2 regions of the Clostridium septicum genome follow, and region 2 is predicted to be linked to the other one. Evidence: a T-box and tRNA genes for the amino acid it is inferred to sense, from the RefSeq annotation. Region 2 holds a T-box; the other holds one or more tRNA genes.

Region 1 (8,108 bases), 140 kb from region 2:
GAATCAGAGGAATTTGACTCTGTAGGTGGCCTTATAATTGGAGAACTTGGTAGATTTCCAGAACAAGATGAAGAAATTACCAGCAATAATATTAGATTTGTTGTTGAAGATATAGACAAGAATAGAATTAAAAAGGTTAGGATATATACCTAGTTAGAGCTGATTACGAATATTTTATATTTGTAGTCAGCTTTTATAGTTAAGAAAGGATGAATAGATTTGAACTTTATGGAAGTAGCTATAGAGGAGGCTAAGAAAGCTTATATTAAGGGTGAGGTTCCCATTGGTGCTGTAATAGTTAAAGATGGAAATATAATTTCTAAAGCTCATAACTTAAAAGAGGCTTTAAAAAGACCTACAGCACATGCAGAAATAATGGCAATAGAAGAGGCTTGTGTTAAATTAGATAACTGGAGACTTAATGGATGTGAAATGTATGTTACATTAGAACCTTGTCCTATGTGTGCTGCTGCAATAGCGCAAAGCAGAATATCAAAGTTGTATATAGGAACTTTTAATAAGGATATGGGGGCATGTGGATCAACTATTAACTTATTAGATTATGATATATTTAATTTTTATGTAGATGTTAAATGGTGCTATAATGAGGAGTGCAGTAAGATTCTAACTGAATTTTTTTATAGTAGAAGAAACGGTAAGTAATAATAGAAAGAAGAGGATATATGAAATTAAAAAGAAAAATAAGAATATTAACTTTAACTATTTTACTTGGAATAATAGGTCTATTAAGTATAGTATCTATTAAATATATAAAAGAGGAAATAAAAAAGCAAACTATTAATAGGCTTAGGGATACATCAGCGTTAATTGCATCCGTTCCTTTAATTCAAGATAATTTAAATAAGCAAAATGGAAGTATAGTTATACAGAATTACACAGAAAAATTAAGGCTTAAAACTGGATTATTATTTATAACTGTTATAGATATGGAGGGGAGACGTTACTCTCACCCATTAAAGGAATATATAGGTCTTAGGTTTAGTGGAGGAGATGAGGCTGCTGTACTGAGTTATGGAGGAAGTTACATTTCTGAATCTATAGGTCATTTAGGAAAATCTATAAGAGCATTTTCTCCAATTTATAAAGATGGAGAGCAAGTTGGAGCTGTTTGTGTTGGAATGTTATCTGGAGATTTAAAAAATGAAGTTATATCATTTTTATCTAAAATGATGCCTATATTTATAACAACAGTAATTCTTGCAGTAATAGGGGCAACACTATTATCCATAAACATAAAGAAATCCATATTGGGATTAGAGCCAAAAGAAATAGCACTTTTATTAAAGGAAAAAGAGTCCATAATTAACAATATTAATGATGGATTAATTGCAGTAAATGATATAGGACAAATTAATCTTATAAATGATAGGGCTAAAGAAATTTTAAAAATAAATAATGATGATGTATATTATAGAATAACTGATTTATTAATGGAAACATTAATGGATAAAAAGGCTATGCATAATGTTGAAATTAGAATTCCAAATGGTATAAGAATAATGAGTAATTTTACAGCTATTTTAAATAAGGAAGGCAAAACACTTGGAGCTATAGTTACATTTCAAGATCTAACTAAGGTATCGCAAATGGCGGAAGAACTTACAGGAATACGAGAGTTAACATGGGATTTAAGAGCTCAAAATCATGAGTTTTTAAACAAGCTTCATACTATTGCTGGACTTATTCAGTTGGAAGAAAGTGATAAAGCATTAGAATATATTTTTGATACAACTGAGGTAAGAAGTGAAATAGCACAGATTATTGGAAAGATAGAAAACCCCACATTACAGGGGATTATATTTGCAAAATATAATTCAGCTCAAGAAGCTAAAATAAAATTTGAGCTAAGTAGTAATTCATATATGAAGAGTATTCCTAATAATATAAAAGTACAGGATATGGTTAGTATATTAGGAAACCTTTTAGAAAATTCTATTGAAGAATTGAAGGGTAAAAAGGATGGATGGATTTTTCTAGAGATTAGGCAAGAAGAAAATTTAAAAATTGTTGTTAAAAACAATGGTGCTAAAATTCCTGATGATATGAAAGAAAATATATTTAAGAGAGGATTTAGCACCAAAGAAGGGGAGAGAGGATTAGGGCTTTATAGCATAAATGAGATAATAGAAGCTTCTGGTGGGAAATTAACTTTAAAATCCCAGAGTATAACAGAGTGGATAGTTGAAATCTAATTTTGGAGGAAAACCGATGATTAATGTTATCTTAGTAGAAGATGATCCCATGGTAAGAGAAATAAACTATAAATTTTTAATGAAAATTGATGGGTTTAATGTAATTGGACAAGTTGATAGTATAGAATTAGCAAAGAAAAAAATAAGAGAAAGTGATGCCGATATAATATTATTAGATGTTTTTTTACCAGATGGAAGAGGTGTTGACTTATTGAGATGGATAAGACAAAATAACATAGATTTAGATGCACTTCTTATAACTGCAGACAACTCCTTAAATACTGTAAATGAAGCATTTAAATTTGGAGCTGTGGATTATTTGGTCAAACCATTTACTTTCAAACGCTTTAAGGAAGCTTTTGAGAAATATAGAGATAGGCATGATAAGCTAATAGAGAAAAAAACTTTAAATCAAGAAAGCATAGATGAATATATATTAAATTCAGGTAAGAGGAATACAGATAATAAACATAATGACTGTGATGGGGAACTTGCAAAGGGATTAAATAAGAATACATATAATGAAATTTGGAAATATATAAGTAGTAATATTACTGGAAAGTTTACGGCAGATGAATTGGCTGACAATGTGGGATTAGCTAGAGTAACTGTTAGAAGGTATTTAGAGTATATGTGTAAAGAAGAAAAGTTGAATCTAAATTTTGAATATGGTAAAGTAGGAAGGCCTGTTCATTATTATGAAGCTAAGCGATAGAGCTTAGCTTCTTTTTTTAGACCAAAAAGACCAAAATAAACAAAAAGACCACAATATTGTTTAGAGAATGATTAGAAAATATAATCTAAATAGGGTAATAATACCCTTGTATAAATTGGTTTTAGGGGGATGTAATAATGAAGAAGAAATTATTAGCGTTAGTAATGTCAGTTGCTATTGCTATTCCAGCAGTATCTTTTGTTGGATGCGGAAGTACTCAAAGTGCTGATGTTGTTATTATAGGAGCTGGTGGAGCTGGGTTAGCAGCAGCAGTTCAAGCAAAACAAGATGGTGCTAAAAATGTAGTCGTACTAGAAAAGATGCCATTAGTTGGAGGAAATACTAACAGAGCATCAAGTGGTATAAATGCAGCTGGAACTAAGTATCAAGAAGAAAAAGGAATAGAAGATTCTGTAGAAACTATGATAGAGGATACTATGAAGGGTGGACATCAAAAGAATAACCCTGATTTAGTTAAAAAGTTAGCTGAAGATTCAAATGGATCAATTGAATGGTTAACAGATTTAGGAGCAGATTTAACAGATGTAGGTAGAATGGGAGGAGCTTCAGTTGATAGATGTCATAGACCAACTGGAGGAGCTGCTGTTGGAGCACATTTAGTTGATACATTAAAGAAAGCTGCTGAAAAGAAAGAAGTCGATGTAAGACTTTGGAATAAGGCTGAAGAAGTAGTACTTGATAAAGAAGGAAAAGTTTCAAGTGTTAAAGCTACTAATAAGGAAGGAAAAGAATATGTTATAAATACTAAAGCTGTTGTAATTACATCTGGTGGATTCTCAGCTAATCAAGAATTAGTTGTTAAATACAACCCAGCTTTAAAAGGATTCTCAACAACTAACCACAATGGAGCAACAGGTGATTGTATAGAAATAGCTGAAAAGCTTGGTGCAGACTTTGTTGATATGAAAGAAATTCAAACTCATCCAACTGTTGTACCAGAAAAAGCAGTTATGATAGCAGAAACTGTAAGAGGTAATGGAGCTATTTTAGTAAATAAAGAAGGTAACAGATTCTTTAATGAACTAGATACAAGAGATGCTGTTTCAAAAGCAATATTAAGTCAAAAAGATGGAATGGCATATATAATATTTGATGACGGTTTAAGAAAAGGCTTAAAGCAAGCTGAAGAATATTTTAACATGGGACTAGTTACAGAAGGAGATTCTATAGAAGATTTAGCTGGAAAACTAGAAATGGATGGAGCTACATTAAAAGCTACAATCGAAAAATATAATGGTTTTGTTTCAGCAAAAAATGATTCAGACTTTGGAAGAACTTCAATGAAGAAAGAATTAAATGAAGGTAAATTCTACGCAATACCAGTAGCACCAGCTGTTCACCACACAATGGGTGGAATTAAGATAGATACAAATGCTAAAGTTGTAAATAAAGATGGAAATACTATTCCAGGATTATTCGCAGCAGGTGAAGTTACTGGAGGAGTTCATGGTGCAAATAGATTAGGCGGAAACGCTTTAGCAGATATAATTGCATATGGAAGAACTGCAGGAAAAAATGCTGTAGATTTTATAAAAAAATAATTAATTAAGTTTCGGAGGAAATATATATGAAGAAATTAGGAGCTATATTAGCATCAACAGTTTTAGCAGCTACTTTATTAGTAGGATGCGGAGGTGGAAAGTATGTTGACGGTACTTACACTGGAGAAGGTAAAGGAAATGCTGGTAGTATTAAAGTAGAAGTTAAAGTAGAAAAAGGTAATATTTCAGATATAAAATTAGTGGAAAGTCATGAAACTCAAACTCTAGTAGATGGAGTTAAAGAAAGCATGTTCCCAGATATAATAAAGAAACAAGGAACAGAAGACGTTGAAGCTATAAGTGGAGCTACAAATTCATCAAAAGGTGCTTTACAAGCTGTAAATGATGCTTTAAAACAAGCTACTAAATAATTTATATAGTATGTTAAAAATAGAGGGATTATAAAAACCCTCTATTTTTTTATATAGAATTATTAATAAATTTTTAATTGATATAAGTAACTTTAAAGGCGTATAATGGTAAATAACATAATAATAGCAAAGGAGTGAGTTTATATGGACCCAATAGCTTTTGAGGCATTTGGCATAGAAATTAGATGGTATGGAATAATAATATCAATGGGTGTTATTGCAGCAATGATTTTAACATATTTTATGGCTAAAAAGAAAAAGCTAGATTTTGAAGTTATTATAGATGCATTTTTATGGGTATTTCCATTCTCTATAATAGGAGCTAGGTTATATTATGTAGCTTTTGAGTATCAAAATTATCATAGTTTTATGGATGTAATAAACATAAGGCAAGGGGGAATGGCTATACATGGAGGTGTAATAGCTGGACTTATAGTAGGAGTTATATTTGCAAAGGTTAGAAAAATTAATTTTTTTGAATATGTAGACATAGTTATGCCAGGAGTTATATTAGCTCAGGCTATAGGTAGATGGGGAAATTTTATGAATCAAGAGGCACATGGTGGCCCTGTCACTAAGGAGTTTATAAGTAAATTTCCTGAGTTTATACAAAATGGAATGCATATAAGTGGAGTGTATTATCATCCTACTTTTTTATATGAATCAGTTTGGAACTTATTAGTGTGTGGAATATTAATATATATTCTTTTAAAGAGTGAAAAATCAGAAGCTGGAGTCATATTAGGAAGTTATATGATGTTATATTCATTAGGAAGATTCTTTATAGAAGGATTAAGAACTGATAGTTTAATGTTTTTGGGATTAAGAATAGCCCAAATAGTAAGTATTATTGGAATTTTATTAGGAATAGGTCTAATAGTCTGGGTCAAAAAAAGAAAAAATTTATATTAGTAATATAAGTTTTTATTAAGAGAATTTAGTATAATAAACTAAATTCTCTTATTTATTTGAAATATAATACTGAATTTACAGATAAAATATAGATATACATAATGTATAGTATGTTTTGTGTATTGCAATATACACTTGTATATGATAATATAGGAAAGTAGTTAAAATTAAATAGCTATTATATGGAGAGATGTCCGAGTGGTCGAAGGAGCACGCCTGGAAAGCGTGTATAGGGGCAACTCTATCAGGGGTTCAAATCCCCTTCTCTCCGCCATGCCGTGCTAGATGGGGAGTTAGCGGTGCCCTGTAACCTGCAATCCGCTATAGCAGGATTGAATTCCTGGCATAGGCTTTAATTTGTAGGGTCTGCCCTATGTAAGTGGTGTTGATGGTCGGGTCCCATGCGACGTAAGTGCATGAACCTCGTCAGGTCCGGAAGGAAGCAGCGATAAGTGATTACTGCGTGTGACATGGATCAATCTTACCAGAGCTAACTGCATAGGTAACGCCTATAGATTACTGTCAAAGCCAGGTGCACGGTTTTTTAATTAAAACCTTTCTCTGATGGAAAGGCTTTTTTAATGTATAGGTAAATTTATCATTAATTAATATTATTTAAATTAAATAATATAATGATTTTTAATTAAATTTAGGTTACTCTTCAATAGGATTAACATACAATAGGACAAGAAAACGAGGGAAGTTTGTAAGAACTACCCTCGTTTTCTTATTTACTTAAGTTTATAAAAGTATATTTTAATCCATTTTTAGAATCTATTTTTTCTTCAGATTTAAAATCTATATTCCAATCATTTAAATTAATCTCAGGGAATTTAGTATCGCCTTCAAAATCTTTATTAATAATAGTTAAGTAAAGCTTATTACTATGAGGAAGAAGAGCTTTATAAATTTCTCCACCACCAATTATAAATGCTTCATTTTCAGAGTTTTTATAATTAGATATAACATCATTTAGGTTATTATATACCTCTACCATGTCTGAATCTACCTTAAAGTTAGTATCTCTTGTTATAACAATATGCTTTCTATTAGGTAGTATGCCGGGTAATGATTGAAAAGTTTTTCTTCCCATTATAATTATATTTCCAGATGTAATCTCTTTAAACCTTTTAAGGTCTTCAGAAATATGCCATAAAAGTTTATTGTCTCCACCTATAATGCTATTATTTGCCTTTGCAACAATTATAGATAACATTAAACAGATACCTCCATTTTAATTGCTGGATGATATTCATAGTTTTCTAGTTTTATATCATCTGGAGTAAAATCATAGAAGTTTTTAATTTCTGGATTTATCCAAAGCTTAGGAGCATCATATTCATCGTTTGCCCTAGATAATTGCAATTTCATTCCTTCTACTTGATTTTCGTAAATATGTGCATTATTAATTACATGTGTAAATAATCCTGGCTTAAGTCCTGTAACTTGAGCAATTAAATGAACTAATACAGCATATTGACTTGTATTAAATGGTACTCCTAATGGAATATCACCAGAACGTTGAATAAGCATACAGTTAAGCTTACCATCAGTAACATCCCACATAGTTAAGAAGCAGCAAGGTTGTAATGTCATATGAGGAAGGTCTTCTATATTCCACATAGTCATTAACATTCTTCTATCTTGAGGATTAGTTTTTAAAGTTTCTATAAGCTTATCTATTTGGTTAAACTTAGCTATTTGATAACCATAACCTCTACCAATAGTGTTATTTTCATCAACCCATTCATCCCAAATGTGTACATTTTGTTCTTGTAGTTTTGTTACGTCATTAGATTGATCTTTATATATCCATAGCATTTCTTTAACTGCTGTTTTAAATGCAACAAATTTTGTTGTTAAAATTGGAAATTCTTTTTCTAAATTAAATTGCATTACTTGATGTGGAAGTTTATATGTAGATACCCCAGTTCTATTATTGTCGTAATAACCATTATCTAAAATATCTTGTACTATAGTTAAATATTTTTTATCGTAAAGACTCATTATTATACCTCCAATATTTTAATTATTATATTTTATCATAAAAGTTATTACAAAAATAGAACTAAGTAACTGGATATTTTAGTATGAAAAATATTTAGGGTTTTATAAATAAAGTTAAAGTTATTTTATTTAATTTGTTCATAAATAGATAGTATTGTATAATGAAATATAAGTAAGGATACTTAAAGATTTCGTTTAAGAAAGAGAGGTAATTAGCATGGCGTATACAGCTTTATATAGGGAGTGGAGACCTAAAACTTTTTATGATGTTGTTGGTCAAGAACATATAACCACTACTTTAAAAAATCAAATATTAAATGATAGAATT
Region 2 (8,108 bases):
TATTATTGTTGCTTTATTTCCTAAAGATTCTATAAGCCTTTTAAATTTATTTCTGTATTTTTCATGTCCTTCAATTGTAATAAAAGCTTCCTTGAGATTTTTATAAGAATTATATTTATCTGAGATTGCTAACATTGGATGAATAGAATATCCATAAGCACCATACTGGTTTATATTTGAAAAGATACTTGAAGATAATGAGCCACTACAATGGCAGATTAATTTATTTTGAATAGACAGTTTTTTTATTTCATTCCAAACCTTTTGAATTTCTCTATCAGGTGTAGTAATAAAAATAGCATCACTTTCATTTATTATTTCTTTTAAATTATTATATTGTTTTGTTTTTGTAAAAATTGAAGCTTCATATGCGGAGTCTTCATTTCTACTGTAATATCCAGTTACAGTAATATTATTTTCAGTTAGATATTTTCCTAAAGAAAAACCAACCTTTCCTGCACCTATAAATCCTATTTTTATAATTATCACCTCCAAAATAGAGTGTGATACTATTAAGTCTCATTCTTTATGATATGAGCTGTCTAATTAAAATAATTCAAATATAAATTTAATGGTGTGGTTTATTCCAATACCACCCACATACACATTATCATATTATGTTATTTTATTCAATAATTTACAAATTAATTTTTTATGAAAAACTATTTTTGCCTACCAGTATAATCGCTATAGTAACCTCTCTAAAAGGAAAATGAAGCTGTATAAAATCTATATAATTTAGTGATTATTTTTCATTCACTACAAATAAATAGCACCTAGTAAGAATATTTAATCTTACTAGGTGCTATTGGTATATCTAAATTTATTATTTAATTTTTATGAGATATAAATCATATTTTCATAACTATCTTTTTAAAGACATCCGTTAAATCTTATTTTATTTCATCACAGTTCATAAATCTTCTTAATGCTTCTGGAATTTCTACTGTTCCATCCTCTCTTTGATAGTTCTCTAATATAGCTGCAACAGTTCTTCCTATAGCAACACCTGAACCATTTAGTGTATGAACAAATTGTGGTTTATCCTTTGGCGTTTCTTTATATTTAATATTTGCTCTTCTAGCTTGGAAATCTTCAAAATTTGAACAACTTGATATTTCAACATATCTATTATAACTTGGCATCCATACTTCTATATCATATTTTAATGCTGCTGTGAATCCTAAATCACCTTTACATATTCTTACTATTCTATACGGTAATCCTAAACCTTGTAATACTGATTCTGCATCTTTTACTAGCTTATCTAATTCATCATAACTTTGTTCTGGCTTACAGAATTTAACTAGTTCAACTTTATTAAATTGATGTTGTCTTATAAGTCCTCTAGTATCTCTTCCTGCTGATCCAGCTTCAGCTCTAAAGCAAGCTGAGTAAGCAACATGTTTAACAGGAAGATCAGTGCCCTTTAATGTTTCATTTCTATACATATTAGTTACTGGAACTTCAGCTGTTGGAATTAGGAAATATCCATTGTTTTCAACTTTAAATGCATCTTCTTCAAACTTTGGTAATTGACCTGTTCCTGTCATACTATCTCTATTTACCATATACGGTGGTAATACTTCTTCATATCCATTTTCAAAAGTATGCTTATCTAAGAAATAGTTAATTATAGCTCTTTCTAATCTAGCCCCTAATCCTTTATATATAGTAAATCTTGAACCTGTTACCTTACCAGCTCTTTCAAAATCAAATATATTTAAATCTGTTCCTAAATCCCAGTGAGCCTTTGGTTCATAGTTAAACTTTGTTGGCTCTCCCCATTTCTTTATTTCCACATTATCTTCATCAGTATCTCCCTCTGGAACTTGTGGATTTGGTATATTTGGCATTCTTAACATTATATATTCTAACTTTTCATCTATTTCTGATATTTTAGCATCATCTTCTTTTATTTTGTCTCCAAGTTCCCTCATTTCAGTCATTATTGCTGTAACATCTTCTCCAGCTTTTTTTAATTTAGGAATTTCAGCTGAAACTTGATTTCTTTTGCTCTTTAATGCTTCAACATCAACTAATATATTTCTTCTTTGCTCATCTAAAGCTATTATTTCATCAATAGTTGATTCTTGAAAATCCTCACCTCTATTTGCTAAAGCCTTTTTAATTTCTTCTGGATTATTTCTAATTCTTTTTAAATCTAACATTTTATATCTCCTCTCTATAATAAAAAATCAATTTTAGAAAATAAAAAAGAGCCTTCTCCCCTAATAAAAGGGACGAAAGACTCCGCGTTGCCACCCTAATTGATAGTATTATAAATTATACTATCCTCTTAAAAAATATAACGGTTAAATCCGTACTGCTCATCACAGTCCCTCCAAGGTGGATTCATAATACTTTACTATCGATTTGCAGCAACCATCGACTCTCTTAAAGTAAATAATATTATTACTAGCCTCTTCATAGGTTTAATATTACATTTTAGTTAACTTTAATATATTATACTATTTCTAACTTGTCAATAATTTACTCACATTTAATTTATTCTTATCTATATAATAACCATATTATATTTATTTATTCTTGTTCTAGTGTCCTTGTGCATATTATGTTAATTCCAGTATTTAGTATATTTTTACATATAATATCACCTGAATTAATAGGTATATTAACATAAATTCTACCTAAAACCTTAGATAATTCAACCCACAATTTTTTATCTACCTCTTCACTACTCTTTACTGAAACTACTTTATATTTATCACTACCTTTTACTCGAACAATAGAGGTAAAAACATCCTTATCCATAGTAGTAACCTCACTTTCCTACATTTCATCAAACTCTTTTATCCTACCTGATATAATTTTAGATTCCTTTGAATCATCTACAATATCCGTAACCTTTTTATCTAATTCTCTTGCTAGAATATTAATTATTTTATCATAACAATATGATCCATGGCAGCTGCCAAATCCTGCCCCGGTTCTTCTTTTAACTCCTTCTACAGTTCTAGCTCCTAAAGGTCTCCTAATACAATCTACTATTTCACCTTCTGATATATTATTACAAACACAAATTATTTTGCCATATCTTTTATCTAGTGATATAACTTCATTAAGTTCATCTTTATCCATTTCTCTAAATTTATAGAAATATCTTCTTTTATCTAAGAAATTTTTCTTTAATGTACATTTTAAATTATTTGTTAAAGTATCACAAAGCATTTTAGCTATAGCTGGTGCCATTGTTATCTTGCCATAATGAGTTCCAGTAACTCTTATATATCCCCTATCAATTTCACTATCATCTATTAATATAGAATCCTTATCATAACTCTCTCTAAATAAATTATTTATATGTTTCTTCTCAAGTCCAATAAGTAAATTATTTACATAATCTAAATTATCATCTAAACTAGTTTTATTAATACTTTTAATTCCTATTAACGATCCAGTAGTTGTTGTAGGAGTACTTACCACAAAAGTATTTTTATCTAATGTTTCTATAACTATTTTTTTTAATTTATTTTTATAATTATTAGCTACTAATAAATAACTCATATTTTTAAATTCATTTTCGCTAATCTCAGAATCCTTCTCTTCAACGATCCCATTTTCTTGTATATACATTTCATTTGGTATTGTATTTATAACGACTTTACATGAAAATTTATTTTTATTAGTTGTTACTTTAAATCCTTTAGCTAAGTTTTTAATATTTAAAACTTCTTCTTCTAATCTAAAATTAACACCATTATCAGATGCAACTTCTGCATATGCTATAGCGAGATCATATGGTGCAACTATAGCCACATTTTCAGAGTATAAACCTTTTTTAATATTAGTGTTTATATTAGGTTCTATCTTATATACTTGTTCAGCATCTATTAAAGTTACCCCTTCGATTCCTCTATATTTTGCCCTACTATGCATTTCTTCAAGCTTTCTAACACCATTTTCATCATTTACTACTCTCAATGCTCCTATTCTTTTAAAAGGAACATTAAACTTTTTACATGTCTCTTCTAATATAGAATTTCCTATATACTCTAGTCCAGCCATTACATTATCAGATGTTTCTGAACCATCATAAACTATAGATGTATTAACAAAAGATATGTCATCTGCAATATCATAATCTTTCTCTATAACAGCTATATTAAAATTATATTTTGACAACTCATAAGCTACAGAACAGCCTATTATTCCACCGCCTAATATAAGAATATCATAATCCATGACCTATACTCCCTCCTGATCTTACTATAGCAAAAACCCTTTCTGTTTTAACTCCAGTTTTATTGATTCTATATCCTCTTCTCTATCTGCTGATATAGTGTGAAGATGAATTCCATTAGTTAAATTAGATAGTGGTTTAACATTCTTATTATTAAACTCATCTTGAAATTTATTTAAATCATACAAATTCTTAATCATTAAATTCCCTCTAATTTCACCATATAAAGAATGTTCTATTATTACATCTTCAATAGTTCCTCCATATTTAACAACTGTTTCAAGTTCACTTATTGTTTCGTTAATATTATGATTTACTGCAATAATACTCTTAATCTTATTATTAATTGCATTATAAATGTAACCATCAGGAGTTGCTATAATAGAATTACCTGATGCCCTTAATATAGCTATATCTTTAACTATTATTTGCCTAGTAACACCAAATTTCTTAGCTAAATCTGTTCCTTTTATAGGCAAATTACTAGTCATTAATAACCTTATTATATCTTCTCTTCTTTTTGTAGATGCCATAAAATTTCTCCCTTCCTAATTTTTATCATCACATATACTTATTATGTCTAATATCCTATTATTAGTATTTTTATTATTATGGTGATATTTAATAACTTGAAGAAATTCTTCATCGTAATTATATTTTCTTAAAATTTTTTCTCCAATTTTAGGATGATTATAATATATATCTATTTGCTTTATATTATTATATCTATTAATTTTTCCATTTGTAGCTTTATCTAAAAGTACTACAATAGACTTTTCGAATACATTTAATTTAAACTTACTTTTTCCTATATCATGAAGTAATGCAGCTTTTCCGAGTTTCATAACATCAACATCTATATTATTTTCCTCTTTCATTGATATAGAATCTTTACATACTCTTATACAATGATGCTTCTCATTATGCTTTAATGTATTAAATAACTTTATTTCTTCTTCATTTAAATATTTTCTTAAATAATCATAATCTACCTTTTTAAATGTTGATCCTATAGCCCATAAGAACTGCTTAACTCTATAAAATGACATATGTTCACCTAGCCTTTTTATAAACTTATATATAAAAATAATAACACTATACCCTTTTATTATCAAATATTGTTAAGTATATATTATATATAACAAAAAAAGCTACGAATTAATTCGTAGCTTTATATGGTGGAGATAAAGAGATTCGAACTCTTGACCCCTTGCGTGCAAGGCAAGTGCTCTCCCAACTGAGCTATACCCCCATATGACCTGGCAACGTTCTACTCTCCCACACAGTCTCCCGTGCAGTACCATCGACGCTGTAGAGCTTAACTTTCCTGTTCGGAATGGGAAGGAGTGTTTCCTCTACGCCATCATCACCAGATGGTGTGAGATCCTAAATCTTTGATTTAGATATCGAACCCACTCAGCTATGCTGAGTTTCCTTTTCAACAATTAAATCTCAGTTTAGTTCTTACTTTACCTTTTCAGAGAATGTTCTCTGAAAATTGCACATGAATGAAGCCAAAATCTTTGATTTCGTTTCTCGAATTCACTCAGCTCTGCTGAGTTTCATCTTATTGTTTTGGTCAAGCCCTCGACCTATTAGTATCAGTCAGCTAAATATGTTACCACACTTACACCTCTGACCTATCAACCTTGTGTTCTTCAAGGGGTCTTACTAGCTTATGCTATGGGAAATCTCATCTTGAGGGGGGCTTCACGCTTAGATGCTTTCAGCGTTTATCCCTTCCCGACTTAGCTACCCAGCCATGCTCCTGGCGGAACAACTGGTGCACCAGAGGTCAGTCCATCCCGGTCCTCTCGTACTAAGGACAGCTCCTCTCAAATTTCCTACGCCCGCGACGGATAGGGACCGAACTGTCTCACGACGTTCTGAACCCAGCTCGCGTGCCGCTTTAATGGGCGAACAGCCCAACCCTTGGGACCTACTACAGCCCCAGGATGCGACGAGCCGACATCGAGGTGCCAAACCTCCCCGTCGATGTGGACTCTTGGGGGAGATCAGCCTGTTATCCCCGAGGTAGCTTTTATCCGTTGAGCGATGGCCCTCCCACGAGGTACCACCGGATCACTAAGCCCGACTTTCGTCCCTGCTCCACTTGTGGGTGTCGCAGTCAGGCTCCCTTCTGCCTTTGCACTCTTCGAACGATTTCCGACCGTTCTGAGGGAACCTTTGGGCGCCTCCGTTACTTTTTAGGAGGCGACCGCCCCAGTCAAACTGCCCACCTAACAATGTCCCGTCACCAGATTCATGGCGTCCGGTTAGAACCCCAATACTGTCAGGGTGGTATCCCAAGGTTGACTCCACCAAGGCTGACGCCCTAGTTTCCAAGTCTCCCACCTATCCTGTACAGACAATATCGGAATTCAATGCTAAGCTACAGTAAAGCTCTACGGGGTCTTTCCGTCCAATCGCGGGTAGCGAGCATCTTCACTCGCACTACAACTTCGCCGGATTTGCAGTTGAGACAGTGCCCAAGTCATTACGCCATTCGTGCGGGTCAGAACTTACCTGACAAGGAATTTCGCTACCTTAGGACCGTTATAGTTACGGCCGCCGTTTACTGGGGCTTAAGTTCACACCTTCGCTTGCGCTAAGTGTTCCCCTTAACCTTCCAGCACCGGGCAGGCGTCAGCCCCTATACATCAGCTTGCGCTTTAGCAGAGACCTGTGTTTTTGCTAAACAGTTGCTTGGGCCTATTCTCTGCGGCCTACTCTCGTAGGCACCCCTTCTCGCTAACTTACGGGGTCAATTTGCCTAGTTCCTTAACTGCAATTCTTCCGCTGGTCTTAGGATTCTCTCCTCATCTACCTGTGTCGGTTTGCGGTACGGGCACTACTTCTCTCTCTAGATGCTTTTCTTGGAAGCATGGAATCAGATACTTCAGCCTAATGGCCTTCCCCATCACGCCTCAGGATTGTTGAAACGGATTTGCCTATTTCAACTCCCTAAACGCTTAGACTAGCATTTCCAATCGCTAGCACATCCTATCCTTCTCCGTCACACCATCGATAATAACGATTGTAGTGGTATCGGAATATCAACCGATTGTCCATCGCCTACGCCTATCGGCCTCGGCTTAGGTCCCGACTAACCCTGGGCGGACGAGCCTTCCCCAGGAAACCTTAGATTTTCGACCTGTGAGATTCTCACTCACATCTCGCTACTAATGCCAACATTCTCACTCGTAATCAGTCCACCGCTCCTTACGGTACGACTTCAGCCCGATTACGACGCTCCTCTACCGCTCATCTTACGATGAGCCCGTAGCTTCGGTGGTAAGTTTGAGCCCCGGACATTTTCGGCGCAGGATCTCTCGACTAGTGAGCTATTACGCACTCTTTCAATGAGTGGCTGCTTCTAAGCCAACATCCTAGTTGTCTTAGAAATCCCACATCCTTTTCCACTTAACTTACACTTTGGGACCTTAGCTGACGATCTGGGCTTTTTCCCTTTTGACCACGGATCTTATCATTCGTAGTCTGACTGCCGGACTAATAGTATATGGCATTCGGAGTTTGATAAGGTTCGGTAAGCGATACGCCCCCTAGCCCATTCAGTGCTCTACCTCCATTACTCATATCCGACGCTAGCCCTAAAGCTATTTCGAGGAGAACCAGCTATCTCCGAGTTCGATTGGAATTTCTCCGCTATCCACAGCTCATCCCATGCTTTTTCAACAGCAACGTGGTTCGGTCCTCCACGGGGTTTTACCCCCGCTTCAACCTGGCCATGGATAGGTCACCCGGTTTCGGGTCTACGGCATGCAACTACTCGCCCTATTAAGACTCGGTTTCCCTTCGGCTCCGTACCTTAAGTACTTAACCTTGCTACATACCGTAACTCGTTGGCTCGTTCTACAAAAAGCACGTCATCACACTCATATGG

Evidence for each region. The T-box of region 2 lies ahead of serS (serine--tRNA ligase). A T-box ahead of a tRNA ligase gene usually reads a tRNA of that ligase, here a tRNA-Ser.
Region 1: it has a tRNA-Ser gene. The T-box ahead of serS (serine--tRNA ligase) is inferred to sense a tRNA for this amino acid. The anticodon was not compared.

The regions. Positions count from the first base shown of each region.
Region 1 covers NZ_CP023671.1:1,616,084-1,624,191, reverse strand. Annotated here, with positions in the region: gene CP523_RS07145 (HlyC/CorC family transporter) at 1-153, shown strand, start outside; gene CP523_RS07140 (nucleoside deaminase) at 229-663, shown strand; gene CP523_RS07135 (ATP-binding protein) at 684-2,213, shown strand; gene CP523_RS07130 (response regulator) at 2,230-2,928, shown strand; gene CP523_RS07125 (flavocytochrome c) at 3,066-4,490, shown strand; gene CP523_RS07120 (FMN-binding protein) at 4,517-4,861, shown strand; gene lgt (prolipoprotein diacylglyceryl transferase) at 5,006-5,773, shown strand; tRNA gene CP523_RS07110 (tRNA-Ser) at 5,958-6,047, shown strand; RNA gene ffs (signal recognition particle sRNA large type) at 6,050-6,313, shown strand; gene CP523_RS07100 (dihydrofolate reductase) at 6,501-6,989, opposite strand; gene CP523_RS07095 (thymidylate synthase) at 6,989-7,780, opposite strand; gene dnaX (DNA polymerase III subunit gamma/tau) at 7,998-8,108, shown strand, end outside.
Region 2 covers NZ_CP023671.1:1,758,690-1,766,797, reverse strand. Annotated here, with positions in the region: gene CP523_RS07845 (Rossmann-like and DUF2520 domain-containing protein) at 1-489, opposite strand, end outside; gene serS (serine--tRNA ligase) at 894-2,171, opposite strand; T-box leader at 2,237-2,440, opposite strand; gene CP523_RS07835 (DUF1667 domain-containing protein) at 2,545-2,775, opposite strand; gene CP523_RS07830 (NAD(P)/FAD-dependent oxidoreductase) at 2,794-4,206, opposite strand; gene CP523_RS07825 (transcription repressor NadR) at 4,231-4,737, opposite strand; gene CP523_RS07820 (HDIG domain-containing metalloprotein) at 4,753-5,253, opposite strand; tRNA gene CP523_RS07815 (tRNA-Ala) at 5,381-5,456, opposite strand; rRNA gene rrf (5S ribosomal RNA) at 5,462-5,578, opposite strand; rRNA gene CP523_RS07805 (23S ribosomal RNA) at 5,780-8,108, opposite strand, start outside.